Regions from separate parts of the Desulfovibrio sp. TomC genome, predicted to be linked through region 3. Evidence: predicted binding sites of a transcription regulator. Region 3 holds the regulator's gene; each other region holds the start of a gene.
The links. Region 3 encodes sigma-54, which starts transcription at its own class of promoters, with help from an activator protein. Its sites were predicted from a motif close to CTGGCACGGNNNNTGCTT; they were not measured.
Positions count from the first base shown of each region.

Region 1: NY78_RS17670 (Spy/CpxP family protein refolding chaperone) is a predicted target of sigma-54. The motif match lies at 3,238-3,255, and genes of this name have one in related genera.
Region 2: NY78_RS23665 (Flp family type IVb pilin) is a predicted target of sigma-54. The motif match lies at 2,319-2,336, and genes of this name have one in related genera.

Region 1 is NZ_JSEH01000022.1:23,775-30,674, forward strand. It holds gene NY78_RS17655 (glutamine synthetase III family protein) at 1-828, opposite strand, end outside; gene NY78_RS17660 (MerR family transcriptional regulator) at 1,207-1,506, opposite strand; gene NY78_RS17665 (alpha/beta fold hydrolase) at 1,735-2,556, shown strand; gene NY78_RS17670 (Spy/CpxP family protein refolding chaperone) at 2,670-3,161, opposite strand; gene NY78_RS17675 (cysteine rich repeat-containing protein) at 3,531-3,836, shown strand; gene NY78_RS17680 (sigma-70 family RNA polymerase sigma factor) at 3,950-4,597, shown strand; gene NY78_RS17685 (hypothetical protein) at 4,594-5,055, shown strand; gene NY78_RS17690 (periplasmic heavy metal sensor) at 5,065-5,538, shown strand; gene pheT (phenylalanine--tRNA ligase subunit beta) at 5,761-6,900, opposite strand, start outside.
Region 2 is NZ_JSEH01000008.1:86,924-93,823, reverse strand. It holds gene NY78_RS23670 (carboxypeptidase-like regulatory domain-containing protein) at 1-948, shown strand, start outside; gene NY78_RS09445 (hypothetical protein) at 1,271-1,480, opposite strand; gene NY78_RS09440 (PaaI family thioesterase) at 1,501-1,887, opposite strand; gene NY78_RS23665 (Flp family type IVb pilin) at 2,095-2,262, opposite strand; gene NY78_RS09435 (Flp family type IVb pilin) at 2,540-2,716, opposite strand; gene NY78_RS24650 (Flp family type IVb pilin) at 3,146-3,319, opposite strand; gene NY78_RS09425 (Flp family type IVb pilin) at 3,746-3,922, opposite strand; gene NY78_RS09420 (hypothetical protein) at 4,125-6,305, opposite strand; gene NY78_RS09415 (SLC13 family permease) at 6,316-6,900, opposite strand, start outside.
Region 3 is NZ_JSEH01000001.1:290,370-297,269, forward strand. It holds gene NY78_RS01380 (manganese-dependent inorganic pyrophosphatase) at 1-249, opposite strand, end outside; gene NY78_RS24425 (PTS sugar transporter subunit IIC) at 418-1,134, opposite strand; gene NY78_RS01390 (PTS sugar transporter subunit IIB) at 1,216-1,677, opposite strand; gene NY78_RS01395 (PTS sugar transporter subunit IIA) at 1,680-2,117, opposite strand; gene rapZ (RNase adapter RapZ) at 2,332-3,219, opposite strand; gene NY78_RS01405 (PTS sugar transporter subunit IIA) at 3,307-3,756, opposite strand; gene hpf (ribosome hibernation-promoting factor, HPF/YfiA family) at 3,757-4,305, opposite strand; gene rpoN (RNA polymerase factor sigma-54) at 4,358-5,794, opposite strand; gene NY78_RS01420 (KdsC family phosphatase) at 5,924-6,460, opposite strand; gene NY78_RS01425 (CTP synthase) at 6,805-6,900, opposite strand, start outside.

The sequences.
Region 1 (6,900 bases), on a different contig from region 3:
CATCATGAAGGACAGGACGCGGCGGGGAATGACGCCGAAGTACTGGTCTTCAAATTCCTGGCCCTTGGCCGACTTGGCCCCAAACAAGGTGCGTCCGGCAATGAGCAGGTCCGGGCGGGCAAAGACAAAATTGCGGTCGATCAGGAAGTACTCCTGCTCGGGACCGGCAAAGGAGCCGACCGGCAGCTTGGTCTCGACGCCAAAAAGGCTCAGCACCCGTTTGGCCTGCTTGTTGAGCGCCTGGGTGGAACGCAGAAGCGGGGTTTTTTTGTCCAGGGCCTCGCCGGTCCAGGACACGAAGGCCGTCGGGATGCACAGGAAAATGCCGTTGGGATTTTCCAGGATATAGGCCGGGCTGGTCACGTCCCAGGCGGTGTAGCCGCGGGCTTCGAAGGTGGAACGCAGGCCGCCGGACGGGAAGCTCGAGGCATCGGGTTCGCCCTGGATGAGCATCTTGCCCGAGAACTCGGCCACAGCGCCGCCCTTGCCGTCGGGAACCAGGAAGGAGTCGTGCTTCTCGGCAGTCATGCCGGTGAGCGGGTAGAACACGTGGGTGAAGTGGGTGGCCCCACGTTCGATGGCCCAATCCTTCATGGTGTTGGCCACGGTGTCGGCAATGGAGGCATCAAGCTTTTCGCCAAGCTCGATGGTCTTTTTAAGCGACTTGTAAACATGCTTGGGCAACCGCTCGCGCATGACCTTGTCGTTGAAGACATTGCAGCCAAACATTTCGGTCGGCTTGGTCTCGCTGAAATTCAGGGGGGCATGAGCCGGCTTGTAATTGATGATCGCCGAGATCGCGTCCAAACGAGCCTTGATTCCGCTCATAGGGTCCTCTTGCATTTGTGTTGAACAGGTTACACGCCAAGGCCCCGCGCCAGGCTTGCCCGCCCGTGGCCGCGCCCATTTTCCGGCGCGCCCGGGGTCGAATACGGCATTGTTGCGTCGCGGCGACCCGTTGCCGACCGGGACGATTCCCTCGTCCTTCGCCCTGGCCGGCCTTGAAAAATTCCGCCTCTCGCCACGCGCCCGGTTTCTCTCCACCCGTGCGCGCGCGAACTAGCAATAATGTAAAACTACCCCCCCGTCCAGAGTCAATACGGCCCCGGGACAGGCTTCCAGGCCGCCCGGCCAGGGGCGCAGCCGCCGAACCGGACCGGAACACTGGCAAAATGCCAAACGACTTTTTTGTCGAAGCAGCGCCGCCTAGACGTCGAGCATGCGACGGATCGCCGTCAGTTCCTCGTAAACCTGCCGCAAGACTCCGGCGTCGCGTCCAGAGTCGGCCAGCCGCCGCCGCGCCCCGTCGATGGTCAGCTTTTCCTCATAGAGGAGCGTCTTTATGGTGTTGACCAGGGCGAGGTGCTCTTTCGTGTAGGCTCGCTGGCCTTTTTGGGTGCGCACCGGGACCAGTTGGGGGAATTCGGTTTCCCAATAGCGCAGCACAAAGGGTTTGAGTCCCGTCAGACTGGCGATCTCGCCGATCTTATAGGTCTTTTGCAGCATATCCACCCTTTTTGCGCCAAGCCGGACGCCGGGTCAAGTGCCGTCCGGGAGAGAAATCTTCCAAGATTCTCTTCCCGTCGTAACCAGGAACGCCTATCTTCTGGACGGTCGGGCCTCGTTCCCGGCCCCGGCCCGCCCGGACAGGACCTACACGCCGGGTGGTCTGATCCACCCAAACGCCGGTCGATCCCGCAAGGGACCAGCCACAAACCTCAAGGAGATGCGACCATGGCGACCATTACCACCAAAGACGGTTCGACCTTATACTATAATGACTGGGGCTCCGGCCAACCCGTGGTTTTCAGCCATGGCTGGCCGCTTTGCGCCGATGCCTTCGAGGACCAGATGTTCTTCCTGGCCTCCCACGGCTTCCGGGTCATCGCCCACGACCGCCGGGGGCATGGCCGGTCCAGCCAGCCTTGGCAGGGCAACGATCTTGACGCCTATGCCGACGATCTGGCCGAACTGACCACGGCCCTTGAGCTCAAAGACGCCGTGCACGTCGGCCATTCCACCGGCGGCGGCGAAGTGGTGCGCTACATCGGCCGCCACGGCACAGGCCGGGTGGCCAAGGTCGTGCTCATCGGCGCGATCCCGCCGCTGATGCTCAAGACCCCGGCCAATCCGGGCGGCCTGCCCATCGAGGTTTTCGACGGCATCCGGGCCGGGGTGCAAAAGGACCGCTCCCAGTTCTTCAAGGATCTGACCCTGCCCTTTTACGGCTACAACCGCCCCGGAGCCGCGATATCCGAGGGGGTGCGCCAGGCCTTCTGGCGGCAGGGCATGATGGCCGGGTTCCCGGCCGCCTACTTCTGCATCAAGGCCTTTTCGGAAACCGACCTGACCGAGGACTTAAAGAAGATTGACGTGCCCACCCTCTTCCTGCACGGCGACGACGACCAGATTGTGCCCATCGACGCCTCGGCCCGGGCGGCCGTGAAGCTGGTCAAAAACGCGACCCTCAAGGAATACCCGGGCGGCGCGCACGGCATCTGCACCACCCAAAAGGATATGGTCAACGCCGATCTCCTGGCCTTTTTACAGGCATAAGCCCACCCCGCAGCCCCCAAAAAAAGCCCCGGCGCACAGGCGTCGGGGCTTTGGCGGTTTCCTGGGACGGCTTCGCGCACAGGAGCATCGGCCGGCTCAACCATGCCCGCCCGTTACGACAGATTCCCCACAATCCAGGCATCGAGTTGCTCTTGGCGCTCCAGCCGCCGGGCCTCAATCTTCTCCCGCAGCGCCTCGCGCAGGGTGTCGCGCTTGGCCCGCTGCTCCGGGGTCAGCACAGCGTCAACGGCCGCCTTGACCCGCCCGCGCATCACGGCCAGCTCGATAGCCGCCTCCGCAACCGTCCTGGCCCCGGCCCGGACCGCCGCCTCGTCGCCAGGGGTCTTGGCCATGGTCGCGCCCAGGGCCTGCGCGGCCGCTTTGACGGTTCCCCGCAAGGCCCGCATGGCTTCCCGGTTGGCCTTGAGGATGCCCGCCACGTCCCGCTTCTGGGCGGGGCTGAGGTTGAGCGCGTCAAGCATTCGCACCAGGCCCGGCCCCTCTTCGGCCGGGGCGCCGCCGCCCGTGGCGCCGGACCAGGCCGTCCCGCCCAAGAGCAGCAGCCCGCACAGGGCCGCCGCCAGAATCAGTTGTCGCCGCATCATGGTTCCTCACTTGCTTGTTGGGGTTGTCGCGCCCCGGCCGGACAGCAGTCCGCCCTAGGCGCGCCGGACGGTCGGCAAGCCGTGACCGTCCCTTTGGCCATGATACGGGGCCAAGCGCGTTTCCCCCCGGTCAGGGATCCCTCCGGGCCGTCTTCCCGGTGCGGGCAACAGCCTCTCCCCGCGTCAGCAAAGCGGCATCCCTGCCGCCAAGCCGCGTCCTGCGCCAACCGGCAACCAGCCGCCCCATCCGGCTGTCATTTCCAGACCACAGCAATAAAAAAAGCGGGGGGTTGGCCGCTCCCGCCCGTATCATCAGGCAAACGCCGCCCACAAGCGGCCAACGACAACACCCCAAGCGAGGACCCGACCATGCCGTTCGTTTTCACCCCCTTGGCCCTGCCGCGCCTGTCCAAACCCCTGGCCGTCGCCCTGGCTGCCGTCTGCCTGTTGGCCGTTGCCGTCCCGGCCCCGGCCCAGCAGCCGGCCGGGGCGTCCGGCCAGTCCCTCAAAGAGGCCTGCAAGGGCGATTACAAGACGTTTTGCTCTGGCGTGCAGCCCGGCGGCGGCCGCATCGTCGCCTGCCTCAAACAGAACGCCGACAAGGTCTCGGCCGGTTGCAAGCAGGCCTTGACGGCAGCCCGGTCGGCGAAGCAGGCTCAGGGAGCCGGTCAGTAGGACAACGCCTAACCGCGCCGGCTGCCTGCACGGCGCGGCGCGACACGACCGGAAAGGGGCCACGCCGGCACGTCCCGGCCTGCCCCGCAACCGTGACCCACCGGACGGAAACCGTGGAGAAATGCTGGCCCTTTGGCGGATGGCTGCCGCTTCCCCGTCGCCTGACCGGGCGCAGCTCCGACGCCGCGCCGCCAGCCCGGGACTACGCCGCAGCCGGCGACGACCTCCTGGCGGCCTGGTCCGGAGCCGGCGACCGCCAGGCCTTTGACGCCATTGTCCTGCGACATGGAGCCTTTGCCCTGCGGGTGGCGGCGCGCCTGACCCGCGATCCGGCAACCGCCGAGGACGTGGCCCAGGAGGCTTTCCTGCGCGCCTGGGGGGCCATTGGCCGCTTTGACCCGCAGCGTGCCCGGCTGACCACCTGGCTTTACCGCATCGTGGCCAACTTAAGCCGCGACACTGTGCGCCGCGCCCGGCCCGAGCCCCTGCCCGAAGGCTTTGATCCGGTCGATCCGGCCGCTGGCGCGGAAGAGCGCATCGCCGCCGGCCAGCAGGCCCGGGCCATGGCCGCCGCCCTGACCGAACTGCCGGACAGGCAGCGGGCGGCCTTGGCCCTGGTCTACGAAGAAGGCCTGTCCGGGGCCGAAGCAGCCAAGGCCCTCGGGGTTACGGCCAAGGCCGTGGAACGGCTGCTCGCCCGGGGCCGCGAATTTTTGCGCAAACGGCTGGTCGATCCGGCCGCCAAAGGAGGCCCGCCATGATGTCCTTGTCGCGCTTTGCCGCCCTGGCCGCCAGCTACGGCGGCGATATCGGCCGCTGGCCCGAAGCATTCCGGGACGACGGGCGCAGGCTCGCCGCCGCCTCGCCCGAGGCAGGCAGGCTGCTCGACCAGGCCGCCCGGCTCGATGCGGTCCTGCTTGACGCCGGCCGGCGCGAGGCTGAAACGCTGTTGTCTGCCGGGGCTGCAGACGCGGCCCTGGCGCGGCTGCGGCGAAACATCGCCGCCCACATTGCTGCAACCCAACCGAAACGGCTGAGGCGGCCGGCCCGGCTGACCGACTGGCTTCCTGTTCCGCCGCGCTTGGCAGGGCTGGCCACGGTCGGAAGCGTTGCCGTCATGGCCGGGCTCCTCGTTGGCGCGCTGACCGTGTCCCAACCCGACGGCGATGCCCTGCTCGCCCTCATGCAGCCCGTGCCTCTTGCCCTCTTCACCGAATAGCGAGGCCGTATGGATGCCACAGCCAACCCCAAACGCGACTGGCGGCGCATTGTCCTGCCCTGCTCGCTGCTCCTGAACCTGTTCCTGGTTGCGGTCATCGGCGGCCGGCTGCTCTACGGCCGGGCCGAACGCCTGGATGGGACCGGCATGCTCTCACGCCTTCAGGCCCGGGCCGAGGCCGTGCTGCCGTCGGCAGAGGCCCAGGCCTTCAAGGCGGTCATCACCCGCGATTTGCCTCGCTTTTCCCCAACCTGGCAACAGGTTGGCGCGACCAGAGCCGAACTCGCGCGCCAGGTGGCGGCCGACCCCTACGACAAAATCGCTACCGGCCGGGCGCTTGGGGCCTGGATAACCGCCTGGGACGGCTTTGCCGCCGAGTTCGGCAATACCCTGGTCGACGCCCTGGCCCAGGTTTCCCCCGAAGGCCGCCGCAAACTCATCGCCGGGCGATTGGGCAAACTGCCCAAGGAGCAGGAACAGTAAGAAATACGGGACAAGAGTGGGTAGAAAAAGATGAGCGCTCCGACGGCCAAAGGCTCCGCCCCTCAAAAAAGTTCAGGGGACGGCGTTGCGGCGACGATAAGCGGGAAGAAGAAATTCCACCGGTCAGGCAAAGGCCGCCCGGAGGAAGCTTGACGGCCAGCCGCCTGCCCCGCTTCGAAGCGGGGCAGGCGGCTGGCCGTTTAAAAGGACGCAGGCCAGGGGCTACGGCCGGGTCACCGGCAACGCGGCCAGCACAGCGGCCACCAGCCCCTCATGGACCTTGTCCACTTCCTTGTCCTTGAGGGTTTTTTCACCGTGCCGGTAGGTCAGGCGGAAAGTCAGCCGCTGCCCGTCCTCTCCTTCCGGCTTGTAGGCGTCAAGAAGCAGGACATCCTCGAAAATGGGCGTTTTGGCCGCCGCCACCGCGTCCAAAATGGCCCCGACCGTCACGCCGGCCGGCACGGCCAGGGTGACGTCGCGGCGCACCGGCGGGAACCCGGGCAGGGTCGTAAAGCCCCGGGCCACGCCTCCGGCCAGAACGCGCAGCAAATCGAGGTCAAGCTCGGCCAGCCACAGCGGATGGCGGGCATGATAAGCGTCGGCCACTTCCGGCGTCACCTGGCCAATGAGGCCAAGCGGCTTGCCGGCAACCGTCACCGTCACCTGCGGGGCCAGCCAGGGCAGGGCGTCGTCGCGGCTAAACACCGCCGCCGGCAATTTGAAGTGGGCGAGAAGCGCTTCGACCATCCCCTTGATGTCGGCATACCCGGCCGTCTCGTCCTTGGGCCAGGGCCAGCCTTCGGGGTGGCGCAGGCCGTGAAGGACAAGGCCCAGGCGTCCGGCCTCCCGGGCCGTGGATTCGGCCTCGGGGTCGGCGGTAAAGATGCGGGCCACCTCAAACAGACGCAGGTTGGCGTTGCCCTGGGCCAGATTGTGGCGCACCGTGCCCAGAAGGCCCGGGGCCAGCATGGGCCGCATGACGTTCTGGTCTTCGGACAGCGGGTTGGCCACCGACACCCGGCAGGCGGCGTCCAGGCACAGGATGTCCAGATCGCTGTGGCCGACAAAGCTGTAGTTGACGGCTTCGCGCAGGCCCAAACCCACGGCAAAGGCCCGCACCCTGGCCCAGAAGCCGAATTCCGACTCGGCCGGCACGTCGTCCAGGGCCTTGGCCACCCGAGGCAGGCGCGGGGCAATGCGGTCAAGTCCGTAGACCCGCCCCACTTCTTCGATCAGATCGGCCTCGCGTTCGAGATCGAGACGATAGGACGGCGGGGTCACGGCCATGGCCCCGGAAGGATCGGTGTCGGTCAGGACGCAGCCCAGGCCGGTCAGGGTCTTGCGGCAAAAGTCCTCGGACAT
Region 2 (6,900 bases), on a different contig from region 3:
GGCCTGTCTGGGATGGGGGTCATGGCCGCAGTGGAAACGGATTGCTCCATGGCCCAGGCCGCGACAGCCACCACCGACGCAAACGGCGTCTACACCCTTGTCGGGATACCGACGGGCAAGGCCCATGTGTACGGGAGCGGCGGGACCTATGTCCCCATGTGGAAGAGCGCGACCGGGGCGGCGGCCACGAGCCAGGACTCCCTGGTCATCCCTGTTGTTGCCGGGCAGACGGTTTCCGGGATTGATGTGCCGTTGCCCGTGGGCGGAACCATTGCCGGCACCGTGCTTGGTTCCGACAACAAGCCTCTGTACGGCGTCATTGTCACGGCAACCGATCAGGCCTGTCCCACAACGGCTCTTTCGTTTGGCGCATCCGCCATCAGCTATCTGGATGGAACGTACACCCTGCGCGGCGTGCCGGTCGGCACGGCCTACGTGACAACGAGTCCGGCTCTACGTCGCAGCGACCAGGCCATAACCTGGTATAACGGGGGAACAGGCTCCGGCTCCTGCTCCGCTGCCCAGGCCGTGCCCGTAGCGGCCGCAACGCCCGCCAGCGGCGTCAACCTGACGATGCCCCATGGCGAGATCATTCGCGGCAGGCTCACCAAGACCGGCAACGTCGGGCTGGGTTGTATTTCTGTTTGGGCCAAGGCTGCAAGCGCCTGCGCAGACGGTGCATACCTCGCCACAGGCTTGTCCCTGTATGACGGCACCTATTCGATGTATGGACTGCCGGCCGGCAGCGTCTATGTCGGCACGAAGGCTGCCGCCACCAGCCAGCGGTTTCTGGACCAGTATTGGAACGGTACGACCGGGGTGTCGACCTGTGCCCAGGCTGTCGGCATTGCCACGTCCGGGGGCGGCGTTCTCGGCAACGTGAACATGACGTTGCCGGCCATGGCCTCGTCGATCGCCGGCCCTGCCCTGCTGTTGGACGGCCAGTAACAGCGTCCCCAATCCCACACGGGTCCGGATGCGCCGAGTGCGGGCGGGGCATCCGGACTTCGTTATTGAGGGCTGGAGGCGGGCCTTTGGGAGACCGGTCCCTGCAGTCCGTGGGAATGGAAGGCGGCGGCACAGGGGGCCTTGGCCTGGAACGCCGGGCGCGTCTCCCTGCCAGGATTCCCGCAGGGTCCGGGGCCGCAAGGACGGGGCGACGCCCCGCTTTTTTTTGCCCCCTTCTTTCCAGACCGGGAACCGTCCGGGAGGTATGCCCTCAGCTGCCGGGTGTTGGGCCGGGGCCGGTCGCCTTGGGCGGGAGCCGGGATCAGTCCGCCAGTTCCCATTGGGTGTTGTCGCTGTTTTTTTGCGTGGCCACGGTCTTTCTGGCGCCGCAGTGACGGCAAAAGACCTCCACCGTCCGGCTGGTTTCGGTCCGGGCCGCCTCGGAGGAGACAAGGGCCGGCTTGTCGCAGAACATGCAGTCGAACTGCGGCTCTTCGGTCGCGGGGGAAGGGGTGTGAACGGTAAAGCTCATGCGGGCTCCTTGGAGGGTTCTCAGCGGCTAAGGACGTGGGCAGCCGGGACAAAACAGGTGAAACTGCCGGTCAGCACGGTTTCGGCTTCCCGGCGCACCACGACATCCACCAGACGCTTTTTGCCGGCGGTCTCCCGCACCGTGGCCTCGGCCTCAAGCTCATCGCCGACAATCGCCGGGGCGGTGAACCGGATGTCGGCCGCGCCGAGCACCACGAGGGGATCATTGACCGCCAGCATGGCGGCATAGTCGGCCAGGCCGAAGACAAAGCCGCCGTGGACCAGGCCCCGGTCGTCGGCGGCCATGGCCGTCGTGGCGGTCAGCCGCGCCACGGCCTGCCCCGGGGCCAGGGATATGGGGCGGCCGCACAGGTCGGGATTGATGCGGAGGTGGGTGTTGGCGTTCAAAGTCAGGCTCCTTTGAACCCAGAATGCCAAAAGGGGCCTTTCCCGGCAAACGAAAAGGCCGTCTCCCGTTGAGGGGGACGGCGTTTTGTCTGGAGCGGCCGTTCGCCCGGTGCAGTTCTTGGGGAATGGGTGCGTTGTTTGGGGAAGCCGCGGAATGCCGACGTGTTGCCGGTTGTTTGTCTCTGCGAAAGGGCCAACGTCCCGGTGTTAGGGGCTGATCGTATCGGCGATGCGCTGGTAGATCGTGGCCATGGAGACGCCGATGGCGGTGACGACGACGAGGATGGCCGTGGAGATCAAAGCGACCATGAGTCCGTATTCAACTGCGGTGGCCCCGGTCTCGTCCCGGATAAACCTGGTGATGGCTGGCGGCATGGCGTTTCTCCCGACCGGAAAGGGCACGTGCTCCCCGAAGGGTTTTGGGGAGACGATAGCACAGGCCATGCCAAAGCAATGGAATTGGTAACCGCCTTGATAACCGGCGGAATACAGGTCGTCCTGAGGCGGTAATCCAGAAACAGTGGAATATGCCGGGGCGATTTCCAGGAATTAGACCGGCCGGGGGAGGTGACGCGAAGAGGCGTACGCTCCATAACAAAAGTCCGTCCCCGCTGCCGGGGACGGACTTTTCGCTTCGCGAAGCCGAGTGCGCTTAGGAGGCAGCGGCCGTCAGGGACGTGGAGATTCCATCGAACAGCTTGGACAGGCTGGTGCCGACGGCGGTGACGGCGGTGATGATGACGGCGGCGATCAGAGCGGCCATAAGCCCGTATTCAACTGCCGTGGCCCCTTCTTCGTCGCGGATGAAATTGGTGATGGCGGTCAGCATGGCGGTTCTCCTGGTATGTAAAGTTGCTTTGGTTCCCTGTGCGTCTCTGAATCAAGAGAAAGCACAGGCTGTGCCAACCTGGATGGTTGTCTTAACATGCTTTAAATACATGGAATAATAATTTTGACGGGCTTCTCGCTCCAGGATTGATGGAACGGGCCTGGGCCGCTCCCCGAGAAATGGAGCCCAAAGGACAGGCCAGGCGCAGCGGTTGGCCTGGTATGGTCCTCCTCGGACGAGGCCGCCGGGACAGCGGCTCGGACAGCTTGGCCGGGCTGTCCGCCGGGGAGGGGACACGGTTGGGGGCTGCCGTCCATGGCCGGCTGTTGGGAAGGGAAGGGGGACTCGGGTGAAACGGCTGCGTTCCAAAGGAAAAGTCCGTCCCCGGTAGCCGGGGACGGACTTTTCGCTTCGCGAAGCCGAGTGCGCTTAGGAGGCAGCGGCCGTCAGGGACGTGGAGATTCCATCGAACAGCTTGGACAGGCTGGTGCCGACGGCGGTGACGGCGGTGATGATGACGGCGGCGATCAGAGCGGCCATAAGCCCGTATTCAACTGCCGTGGCCCCTTCTTCGTCGCGGATGAAATTGGTGATGGCGGTCACATGGCGGTTCTCCTGGTATGTAAAGTTGCTTTGGTTCCCTGCGTGCGTCTCTGAACCAAGAGAAAGCACAGGCTGTGCCAATCTGGATGGTCATCTTAACATGCTTTAAATACAAGGGATAATAATTCTGACGGGCTTTTCGCTCCAGGATTGATGGAACGGGCCTGAGCCGCTCCCCGAGAAATGGAGCCCAAAGGACAGGCCAGGCGCAGCGGTTGGCCTGGTATGGTCCTTCTCGGACCTGCCAGCCCGGCTGTGGGCGGCTCGGCTGCGGCTGCCCGGCCGTGGGCGGGTGGGGTGGGTGCTGCCGGCTATGGCCGGCTCTTGGGGACGGGGGAGAAACTCGGGAGAAGCGGCGCGTTCCAAAGGAAAAGGCCGTCCCCGGTAGCCGGGGACGGCCTTTTTGCTTCGCGAAGCCAAGTGCACTTAGGAGGCAGCGGCCGTCAGGGAGGTGGAGATTCCATCGAACAGCTTGGACAGGCTGGTGCCGACGGCGGTGACGGCGGTGATGATGACGGCGGCGATCAGAGCGGCCATAAGCCCGTATTCAACTGCCGTGGCCCCTTCTTCGTCGCGGATGAAATTGGTGATGGCGGTCAACATGGCGGTTCTCCTGGTATGTAAAGTTGTTTTGGTTCCCTGTGCGTCTCTTGCCTTTCAATAAGCAGGAGCCGTGCCAGGGCGGGCCATTTTTTTAACAACTTGATATGTCAGGATTATATCCATGGTCGGGGCGGCTTTGGTCCAGCCGGCGTGGAGTGCCGGAGCGACGTTCCAGCAACCGTGGAGCCGGTGTTCCCAGGTATCAGGGTGCGGCGCGCAGGGTCAGCCCGAGCAGGCCGAAGCGTTTGTCCGCTGTGCCGGTATCGCCCTCGGCGGCAAACGTCAGCCGGCTGCGCCCCGGGGGCAGGGTCAGCTCCAGGGTCAGGGGCGTGGATCGGGCGGTGCAGTCGAGCACGGTTTCCAACCCGGGTGCGCTCACCCGGACACGCACCGGGGACATGGCCACGACCGAACCGGCCAGACGCACCCGGACCGGTAGCGGGCCGGCATTGTCCAGGGACGCCTGGGCCGTCTGACCAGCCCAGACCACATCGCCCGTGATCGCGCGCTCCGGGGCGGAAAAACCCTGGCCAAAGCGCAGCTCCAGGGGCGAGACGGCCCCGGTTTCAATGGTCCGGGCCGGCAGCAGGGCCAGGGAGGACAGGGCGATGCCGTCTCCGGCCAGACGGGTCTGGGACGAACCCAGCCGTCCGCCCACCCTGGCTGGCGCGACCTGCCAGCCGGCGGCGTCGCGATAGAAAATGTCGAGGAGCTGGTTGGCCCCGTCCACCACCACCAGGACGTCGTCGGCCAGAAGCTGGGGCGCGTCCGGGGTTTTGGCGTAGGGATCGGCGGCCGGCGGACCGAGGCGCGACACCCGGCCCAGGGCCAGACTGGTCACGGTCGCGGTCGGGGCGGACAGGCGGCGCAAGACATAGACCGGCGGTTCGGCCGGCCTGATCAGGCCGGCTGTCGGGGGGAGGCCGGGGAGCACGGTCAAGGTCCGCCCGGTGCGGTGGGCGAAATAGGCGCTCCAGTAGTCCGGGGCGGTCAGTTCCACGTTGACGGCGGCAAACAGGTCCGGGGCCACCAGGATGGCCCCGTCCGGAACCGCCTCCAGGGCCGGGCTGCGGGCGGCCAGTTCGGCCACGCGCCAGCGTCCGGCCGCGGCGATCTTGCTTTCGCGCACCGAGGCGTTGACCGAGGCGTTTACAAAGACGGTCAGGCCGACGCACAGGCCAAGAAGCGTCGCGGCCGCCGGCCGCAGCCGCCCGGGCAGCCGGCCGGCGGCGGCCAGCAGGCCAAGGGCCAGGAGCACGGCCACGGCGTAGAAGGAAAAATTCGAGGTGACATACCAGGCCAATCCCCCGGCGGCCGGTTCCTGATATTTGGGCGACAGGGCGATCAGCAGATTGGGGCAGACGACGGCGTACACGGCCAGGACCACGGCGAGGAAACGTGGCCGAAAGGTGGCCTCGGCCCGGCGCAGGCAGACAGCGGTCAGCCCCCCGGCCAGGAGGCCCATGGCGATCCAGGCCGGGTCAAAGCGCGGCCAGTTGCCGGCCAGATCGGCCAGATAGTGGCCAAAAGACAGGACGTAGCGGCTGGTGGCCTGGGGGAAGCGGTTTATGTACTCGAGGTTGAGGTCAAAGGCCCCGAGCGGCAGGGCGCTTCGGCTGTAAGCCAGGGCCGTCTCAAGGACCCGCAAGGGGTTTTGAAGATCCAGGGCGTTGCCGTCATAGGCCGAGGGGTGGGTGAACCGGTAGCCGAGGTAGATGCCGGCGTAGACGGGGACCACGGCAAAGGCGGCGCAACAGGCGGCAAGACGATGCCGCAGTCGGCCGCGACCGGTCAAAAAGACGATGCCGGCCAGGACGGGCAGATAGGCGACAAAGGCCTCGAAATGGCAAAAAGCCAGGAACATGGCGGTATTGGCCAGGACGAGCCAGCGCCGCCTGGCGGTTTCGCCGTGGCGCAGCAGGGCGTAGCCGGCCCCCAGAAGCCACAACATGCCGGCATCGAACACCAGCGGATAGGCGGTCAGGATGTTGTGGTGCCAGTTGTCCTGGTAAAGCGACAGGCCCAGGGTGGCGACAAGGAAGCCCAGGACGGGGCTGGCGGCCAGCCGGGCGGCCAGGGCGGCCAGGGCAGCCACGACGGCCAGGGCGACGCCAAGCGACAGGGCCTTTCGGGCCGGCAGGCTGTCGATAGAATACGGCAGGCTGGTCAGGCCCACATGCAGGTAGTGGTGGAAGCGGCCCGAGCGGGTGGCCAGCTCGGTGCACAGCGTACCCAGGCTGTGGGTGATGACGGCCTGTTCGTACACGAGGTCGTCGCTGGTGGTTGCGCCGGTGCGCAGGTAGCCCCAAAAGGCCAGCACCGCCAGGGCCGACAGGCACAGTGCGGCCAGATACCGGCCGGCCGGCCGGGGGAGGACGTTCATCCGCTCCGGGCTACCAGCCGAGCACGTAGTAACGCAAGTAGATGTAGCCCATGGAAATGATGATGGTGCCAAGGGTCACAGGCGCGCCATATTTGAAAAACCGGCCGAAGGTGATCTTGTGCCCGCTTTTTTCCGACAGCCCGACCACGATGACGTTGGCCGAGGCCCCGATGGCCGTGCCGTTGCCGCCAAGACAGGCCCCAAGCGACAAGGCCCACCACACCGGCAGCATGGTCGGATGGGTGTAGAGGGCCGGACCGCTCAGTCCGGTGGCCGGTCCCAGGACCTTGTCGGCCAGTTCGGCCAGAAGCGGGTTCATGGTGGCCACAAAGGGGATGTTGTCCACGATGGCCGAGGCGATGCCGGAAAACCAGACCATGACCATGGACAGCATGAACATGGAGTCCTTGGTGGGGTTGGTCAGGGCAATGACCTTTTGGGAAAACACCTCGATCAGCCCGGCTTTGACTGTGCCGCCGATGATGATGAAAAGCCCGATGAAAAAGAAGATGGTGGGCCATTCCACTTCCTCGAATATCTTTTGCGGGTCCTCTCCGGAAATAAGCAGCAAGGTGGCGGCTCCGAGCAGGGCGAC
Region 3 (6,900 bases):
GTTGTCCAGGCTCTGGGCCAGATCGGAGTGGTCGACCAGGATGATCTTCTTGTCGGTGGCATCGGTGATGATTTCCGGAGCAGCCACGCCGAACTTCTCAAGGACGAAGGCGCTTTCCGGGTTCAGGGGGCCCTGAGCGGCGGCGATGGCGCCCATGCTCTGGGACTTGTTCATGAGATCAGCCACGGCAATGGCGGCGGCAACGGAATCGGTATCGGGGTTTTTGTGACCAACCACGTAAACGGACATACTCTTTTCCTCCTGGTGGTTTTTCGAAGACCCTGTCGGGTCGGCTCCGCATTTAAAACTTGTGAATAATATCCCAAAACCCGTCCTTTGCCAAGTCAAATCCCCGGCTGACAGTGTCTTTTTTGCGCCCCCGCCCGTCCGGCTGTGGCTCGGGTTTGTGAAAAAGGCCTAGAAAAAACGCCAGAGAACGGCCGCGCCCATACCCCCGGCCAGGGTCACGTAAGCCGGACGGTAGCGCAGGGAAAGAACCGCTCCGAGGCTGCCGAGAATCCACAGCTGGCCCCAGGTGGCCTTGGATGAGGAAAGATAGGGCCACACCAGCGGCAGGGCCACGGAAAAAATGGCGATCAACCCGGCCAGGGCCGCGCTAAAGGCCACCCCCTGCAGGACCGCCATATTGACCAGGGCCCGACGTATAAGACGGCCGGGTTCGATGGGAGCATGCTGGCGTTGACGGGCCGCAGTGTACCGGGAAAAGACAATGTTCTCCACCACCCGTTGCGCCCCTTCCAGGGTCGAGAACAACCGGGCCAGGACAGAGGTGGCGGCGGCCACACACAGGGCTTCGGCCGGGGTGGTCAGGGAAAAGACATGCATCAGGGACAGGCCGGCCAGGGTGGCGGCGGCGGCGTTTGGCGGAATGATGGTGCCGGCCGGAATGCCGTCGAGCCAGAACAGCTCGTAGAAAATACAGAGCCTAAGGGTCGCGTCGAGATCACCCTGGCAGGCGGCCCAGAAGCAGCCGATCAGCAGCGGGCGTTCCAGCAGTGCGACGTTTACGGCAAAGCGAAACGACGAGAAAAGGACAAAAAAAAAGCGACGCCAAGGACGTGGAGCAGGATATCGGCCTGGTGGGTCATGGCATGTCTCTCGCCTGCAAGGAATCGTTTAAACCTGAAAACGGAAGCGATAGCTGTACCCGTGTTCTGCCGTTCCTGCAAACCCAGATCATCCTGCCCCGCTCCCTCAGGCCAAACGCGGTTGGGCCGGATCTCCCGGCAGGCAGCGGTAATCCAGGCGCACGCCCTGGTCCCGCAAAAATTCCAGGCAGGATTCGTCTTCTTTGGACAGGGCTACATGGGGGCAGATCTGGCGCTTGCCGGGAGCATAATGAAGATTACCGAGATTGAGGTTTGAAAAATCGAACCCGCGCTCGTAGGCGGCCTGGGCATCCCGACAGTTGGAAAAAAGGATCAGGGCTTCGCTGATGTCAAGCGGGGCGCGGGAGAAATAGGCGGCCAGATCGGCAACAGGCAGAAACACGATCTCAATCCCCGAGGGAATGGCCAGGGACATGATTTCCTGGCGCAGATGATCAGCGGCCAGCTCATCGTTGACCACCACAATCATGCGGGCATGGGTGAACGGCAGCCAGGTTTCGATAATCTGGCCGTGCACGAGGCGGTTATCAACGCGCACGAATGCCACGGCTAGCCCTCGGCCACCTTTTTGCGAAGCACTTCGCCGGCCACGACAATGCCCTGGCAACCGGCCTGTTTGGCCTCAACCGCCAGCGCTTCCAGGGGCTTGGTCCGCGAGCCGAGGATTTTGATCAGCATGGGCAGGTTGACGCCGGTGAGCACTTCCAACCGGCCCGTCCCCAGGAGCGACAGGCTCATATTGGTGGGGGTCCCGCCGAACATGTCGGTGAGGATGAGCACCCCGCCGCCCTGCTCGGTTTCCTTGATGGCGGCCTTCAGCGCTGTCAGCGTCTCGTCCACGGCTTTGGTCAGATCAACGCTGACGGCTTGGCAGAACTCCTGGGGACCCAGAATAAATTCCGCAGCGGCAATGAGCCGCGAACCATAGTCGGTGTGGGTGACGACCACCACGCCCACCGGCGCGTCCGTTCGGGACTGGGCATTCATAAGCAAACATCCCTGAGCATAACGCCCCAACTAGAGGACCCGGTCATCCGGCAACGGCCACGGCGCTGCCTGCGCCCCCTTGGCCGTTCTCCAGACCACGACCAGCCTTCCTGGTCAGTACCCCGCGACAAAACACGCCGTTTCAGGTGAGAATCCGCCCCGGCCCGGCTGACGGACACCGGGAACGTGACGAAAAACGTCCTGGACCGCCCCGCTACCCGCGCTCGATGTGTCGATGTTCCAAAGAAATATTGTAGCCAGCCTTGGACAACGTGTCAAAGACGGACTCGGCCACGGCCACAGAACGATGCCGGCCGCCGGTGCAGCCAAAGGCCAGGGTCAGACGGTAGCGCCCCTCCTTGCCGTAAAGCGGCAGCAGGTAGTGCAGGAATTCGGTGAGGCGGCGCAAAAACTCCCGGCCCGGGTCTTCGGCCAGCACATAATCGCGAACGGCAGCCTCCTTGCCGGTATGCTCCCGCAATGCCTTGTCGAAATACGGGTTGGGCAAAAAGCGCAGATCAAAGACCATATCCGCTTCGGAGGGGGGGCCATATTTGAAGCCGAAGCTCATGACATGGACCTTGAGCGTGCCGGCGGTGGGCCGGATAGAGGCCCATTTTTCCTGCAATTTGCGACGCAGATCGTGGATGGTGAAATGGGTGGTGTCGAGCACCATGTCGGCGGCGTCACGAAGCGGGCGCATCCGCTCGCGTTCCTCAAATACCGCCTGTTCAAGTCCCCGTTCGGCGCTTTCCAGGGGATGGGGCCGCCGGGTGGTGGCGTAGCGGCGGATGATTTCGCCGGTATCAGCTTCAAAAAAGATAATTTGGGGGGCGACGTCCTTGACCTTGATCTGGGCCAGGGTCGCGCCCCAGTCCGTATCGAGATCTGCCTGGCGCACGTCCATGCCAAGGGCCAGCCCCTTGTAGCGCTGGCCGCCCTTCTCGTCGAACAGGTTCATGAGCTTGGGCACGAGGCTGACGGGCAGGCCGTCCACGCAAAAAAAACCCAGGTCCTCAAAGACCCGCAGGGCCGTTGACTTGCCGGAACCGGACAAGCCAGTCAAAATGACGATGATGAGGTCCCTGGCTGCATTTTCCATGGCGTCCTCTCCCCGGCCCGAGGCTTTAACAGATTCCCCGCGCGGCTGTGTGACAACAACCGCGCGGGGAGATGATTTCTGGCGGACCTAGGCGGCGGTGAGCACCTGCCACAAGGCGGCGTCGTTTTCGGCGTCCAGAAAGGCGCGCCGGAAGGTCTCGTCGGAAAGCAGCCGGGAGATGTGGGCCAGGATGCGCAAATGCAGACCCGCAACATGTTCAGGCGCCAGCACCAGGAAAAAGATGCGGCAGGGCTTGAAGTCCAGCGCATCGAAGCTGACGCCGGCAAGGCTTCTTCCAACGACGATGACGATGCGTTCGAGGCTCTCCATCTTGCCGTGGGGGATGGCCACCCCGTCGCCGATGCCCGTGGTGCCCAGATTTTCGCGGTCAAGCAGCACCTGATGGGCGCGTTTGGCGTCAAACTCGGGCCAGTGCGCCTTGATCGGGGCCACCAATTCCGCCAGCACCTCGGACTTGGACTCCGACGCAAGCTCCCCGATCACGAAATCGGGCTGGAGATAGTCCTCTAACCGCATTTAGACGCCCGTTCCAGGATCGATGAGGCCGAAGTCGCCGTTGCGCAGTCGGTAGATGACATTGGGCCGTTCGCTTTCGGAATTGATAAACACCAGGAACTCGTACTTGAGCGCCTCAAGCTGCATGGCGGCCTCTTCAACGGCCATGGGCTTGGGCTCGTACTTGTCCGTCTCGATGATGGTGGGGATGCGGCCGCCCTCGCTGTCCTCACTGATGCTGATGACGTCCATGCGGACCTGCTCGATGGTCTGGCGACGGCGGTCCTTCTGCTTTTCCCGGAATTTCTTGGCCTGGGCCTCAATTTTGTCGAGAATCAGGTCAATGGTGGAGTACATGTCCTCGGACACTTCGTGGGCCGAGATGTGCATGTTGTCGGCCTGGAAGATCACGTCGGCCATCTGGCGGGTCTTTTCCACAGCCAGATTGACCTGCAACTCCGAAGAGTCCACGGCCGTGGTGTATTTGGCAAGTTTTTCAAAACGCTTGCGGGCATAGTCCCGCAAGTGATCGGATGGTTCAAAATTTTTGAAATTAAAGGTGATGTTCATGTTATCCTCCGGGATGGCGTGGTGTGGGGCCGGGAAAACCCGGTCCGAAGCATCAGAAAACCGCCTTGCGTTTCGACGATGACTCGATGCCCATGGCCGTTCGGTATTTGGCCACGGTTCGCCGGGCGATGTTGATTTGCAGCTCGTCTTTGAGCATATCGGCGATAGCCTCGTCGCTGATGGGCTTTTTGGCGTTCTCGCCGGAAATAATGCGCTTGATCATGGCCTTGACCGACTCCGAACCAACCGTGGTGCCGTCGTCGAGCTCCAGCGAACTGTTAAAGAAGAACTTGAGCTCAAAAATGCCATGGGGCGTGGCCACGTACTTGTTGGAGGTGATGCGGCTGACCGTGGACTCGTGCATGCTGATGTCGTCGGCCACGTCCTTGAGAATGAGCGGCCGAAGCTTGGTCACGCCGTCCTCGAAAAAGCCGCGCTGAAATTTGACCAGGCTCTCAAGCACCTTATACAGTGTTCGCTGGCGCTGATACAGGCTTTTCATGAGCCACATAGCCGAGCGCATCTTGTCTTGCAGGTAGTCCTTATCCTTGTCTTTATTCGGGTTCGTGCCGTCGAGATAGGTCGTGTTGAGCCCCAGGCGGGGCATCCCTTCCTCGTTGAGCACGATAACGAAATCATCCCCGTATTTATACACGAAGGCGTCAGGACTGACGTAGATCGGGTCCCCGGAACCGTAGCTGGCCCCGGGCATGGGATCAAGGGTCTGGATCATCTCCAGGTATTCCTTGAGTTTTTCCATGGTCAGATGAAATTTTTTGCAAAGCGGCTTGTAGCGCTTCTTTTCCAGGTCCTCAAGATGCTCGCGCACCAGTTCAATGAGGATGGTATCTTCGTAGCCGCAGACCTCGATCTGGATCAGCAGACACTCGCTGGGCGTGCGGGCGGCCACGCCCACGGGATCAAGGCGCTGGAGGCGATGGAGCACCGCTTCCACCATGGCCGGTTCGGCCCCGGCCATCCCGGCCAGCTCTTCCACCGTGGCCTGCAGATAGCCCGAGGAGTCCAGGCTGCCGATGATGGCTTCCCCGACTTCCACTTCCTTGGGGGTAAAATTGGACAGATGCATCTGCCAGCCCAGATGCCCGTCCAGGGACGGCTTGGAGGCCAGCCGGGCGTCATAGGCCATGCCCTCTTCGGGAATTTCGGAATCGCGGGACTGAGACTGGCGGCCGGTGCTGGCAAAATCACCAAGGTAGTCATCCCACTCGGCGTTTTTGAGCAGCTCCTTCTCCATGGCTGCGTCCGTGGAATTGCCGGTCGGCCCGAGGTTGTCTTCGGCCATGACCCGTTCAGTTGGCCGGTCGTCCTCGACGGTCTCCTCCAGCATTGGATTTTCCAACAGCTCCTGCTGCACGCTCTCAAGCAGCTCCAACCGGGAAAGTTGAAGGAGTTTGATGGCTTGTTGCAGCTGGGGGGTCATCACCAGCTGTTGGGAAAGCTTGAGCTGCTGCCGCAGTTCCAGGGCCATGCTTACCGCCGTGCGCGTGAGTCGTTTGCGTCCAAGGGTTCTACTCGGTTTGGACGGCGGCCCACAGCCAGCCCGCCCAACAAAAACCATGCCACAATTGCGACCTCGTGGCAATCGGCACAAGCGGCCCTAGTCGAGGAACCACTCATAGGCAGCCCCGAGTTGCCCCTTGGCTGCCAGGATAAACCGCACAGCCTCGCGGACCGCCCCGTGCCCCCCACCCCGGCGCGAGACCCACAGGGCCAGCTCCAGGATCTCCGGTTGGGCATCGGCCACGGTCATGGGCAACCCGACCAGCCCCATGGGGCCGGCGTCCACCCAATCATCGCCCAGATAGGCGGTCTGTTCTGGCGAAACACCCTGGCGTTCCAGAATACCCCGCAGCACGCCCATCTTGCGGTGATGGCCCGGGTGGTACTCGGCAATGCCCAGATCGGCCATGCGCGCGGCCACGGCCGGACTGTCCAGGCCGCTTATGACCGCAACAGCCAGTCCGACAGCCTGGGCCGCCATGAGGCCCAGGCTGTCATGGACATGAAACCGTTTGGTCACCTCGCCACGAGCATCGACATAGATGCCGCCGTCGGTCATGACGCCGTCGACATCAAGAACCAGCAACGCCACTTCCCTGGCCCGGCTGGCGGCCAGATTCGCATCCTCAGGCATACAAAACCTCCAACGGCCGGAGCACACTTCCTCCCCGACCCAAACGCCGCTCCTGACAGACAAGACCCCAATGCCCAGACGCAGCCGGCATGTCCCGCCCAACGGGGCGATCATAGCCAAAAAACACCGAAATGACCAGCAGATAGAGGTGTTTTTCCTGCTCTCATGGCAACGGGACAAGGAGCACGCCTTGGGCCTTGGCCGCCCTGGTCTCTTCCCTGGCCCCAGGACACCGCGCATAGCCAACGAGCCCGGCAGGCCAGACGGGCCCCAGTTACAACGAAGCCGTCCGGGAGAAAGTCGCTTCCCCCGGACGGCCGTCAGACGTGCCTCGCGTGAGCAGGCTAGGCTTTCTTGCAGCGTTTGGCCGCAGTCACAAATTCCCGGAACAGCGGATGCGGGCGCATGGGGCTGCTCTTGAATTCCGGATGGAACTGGCA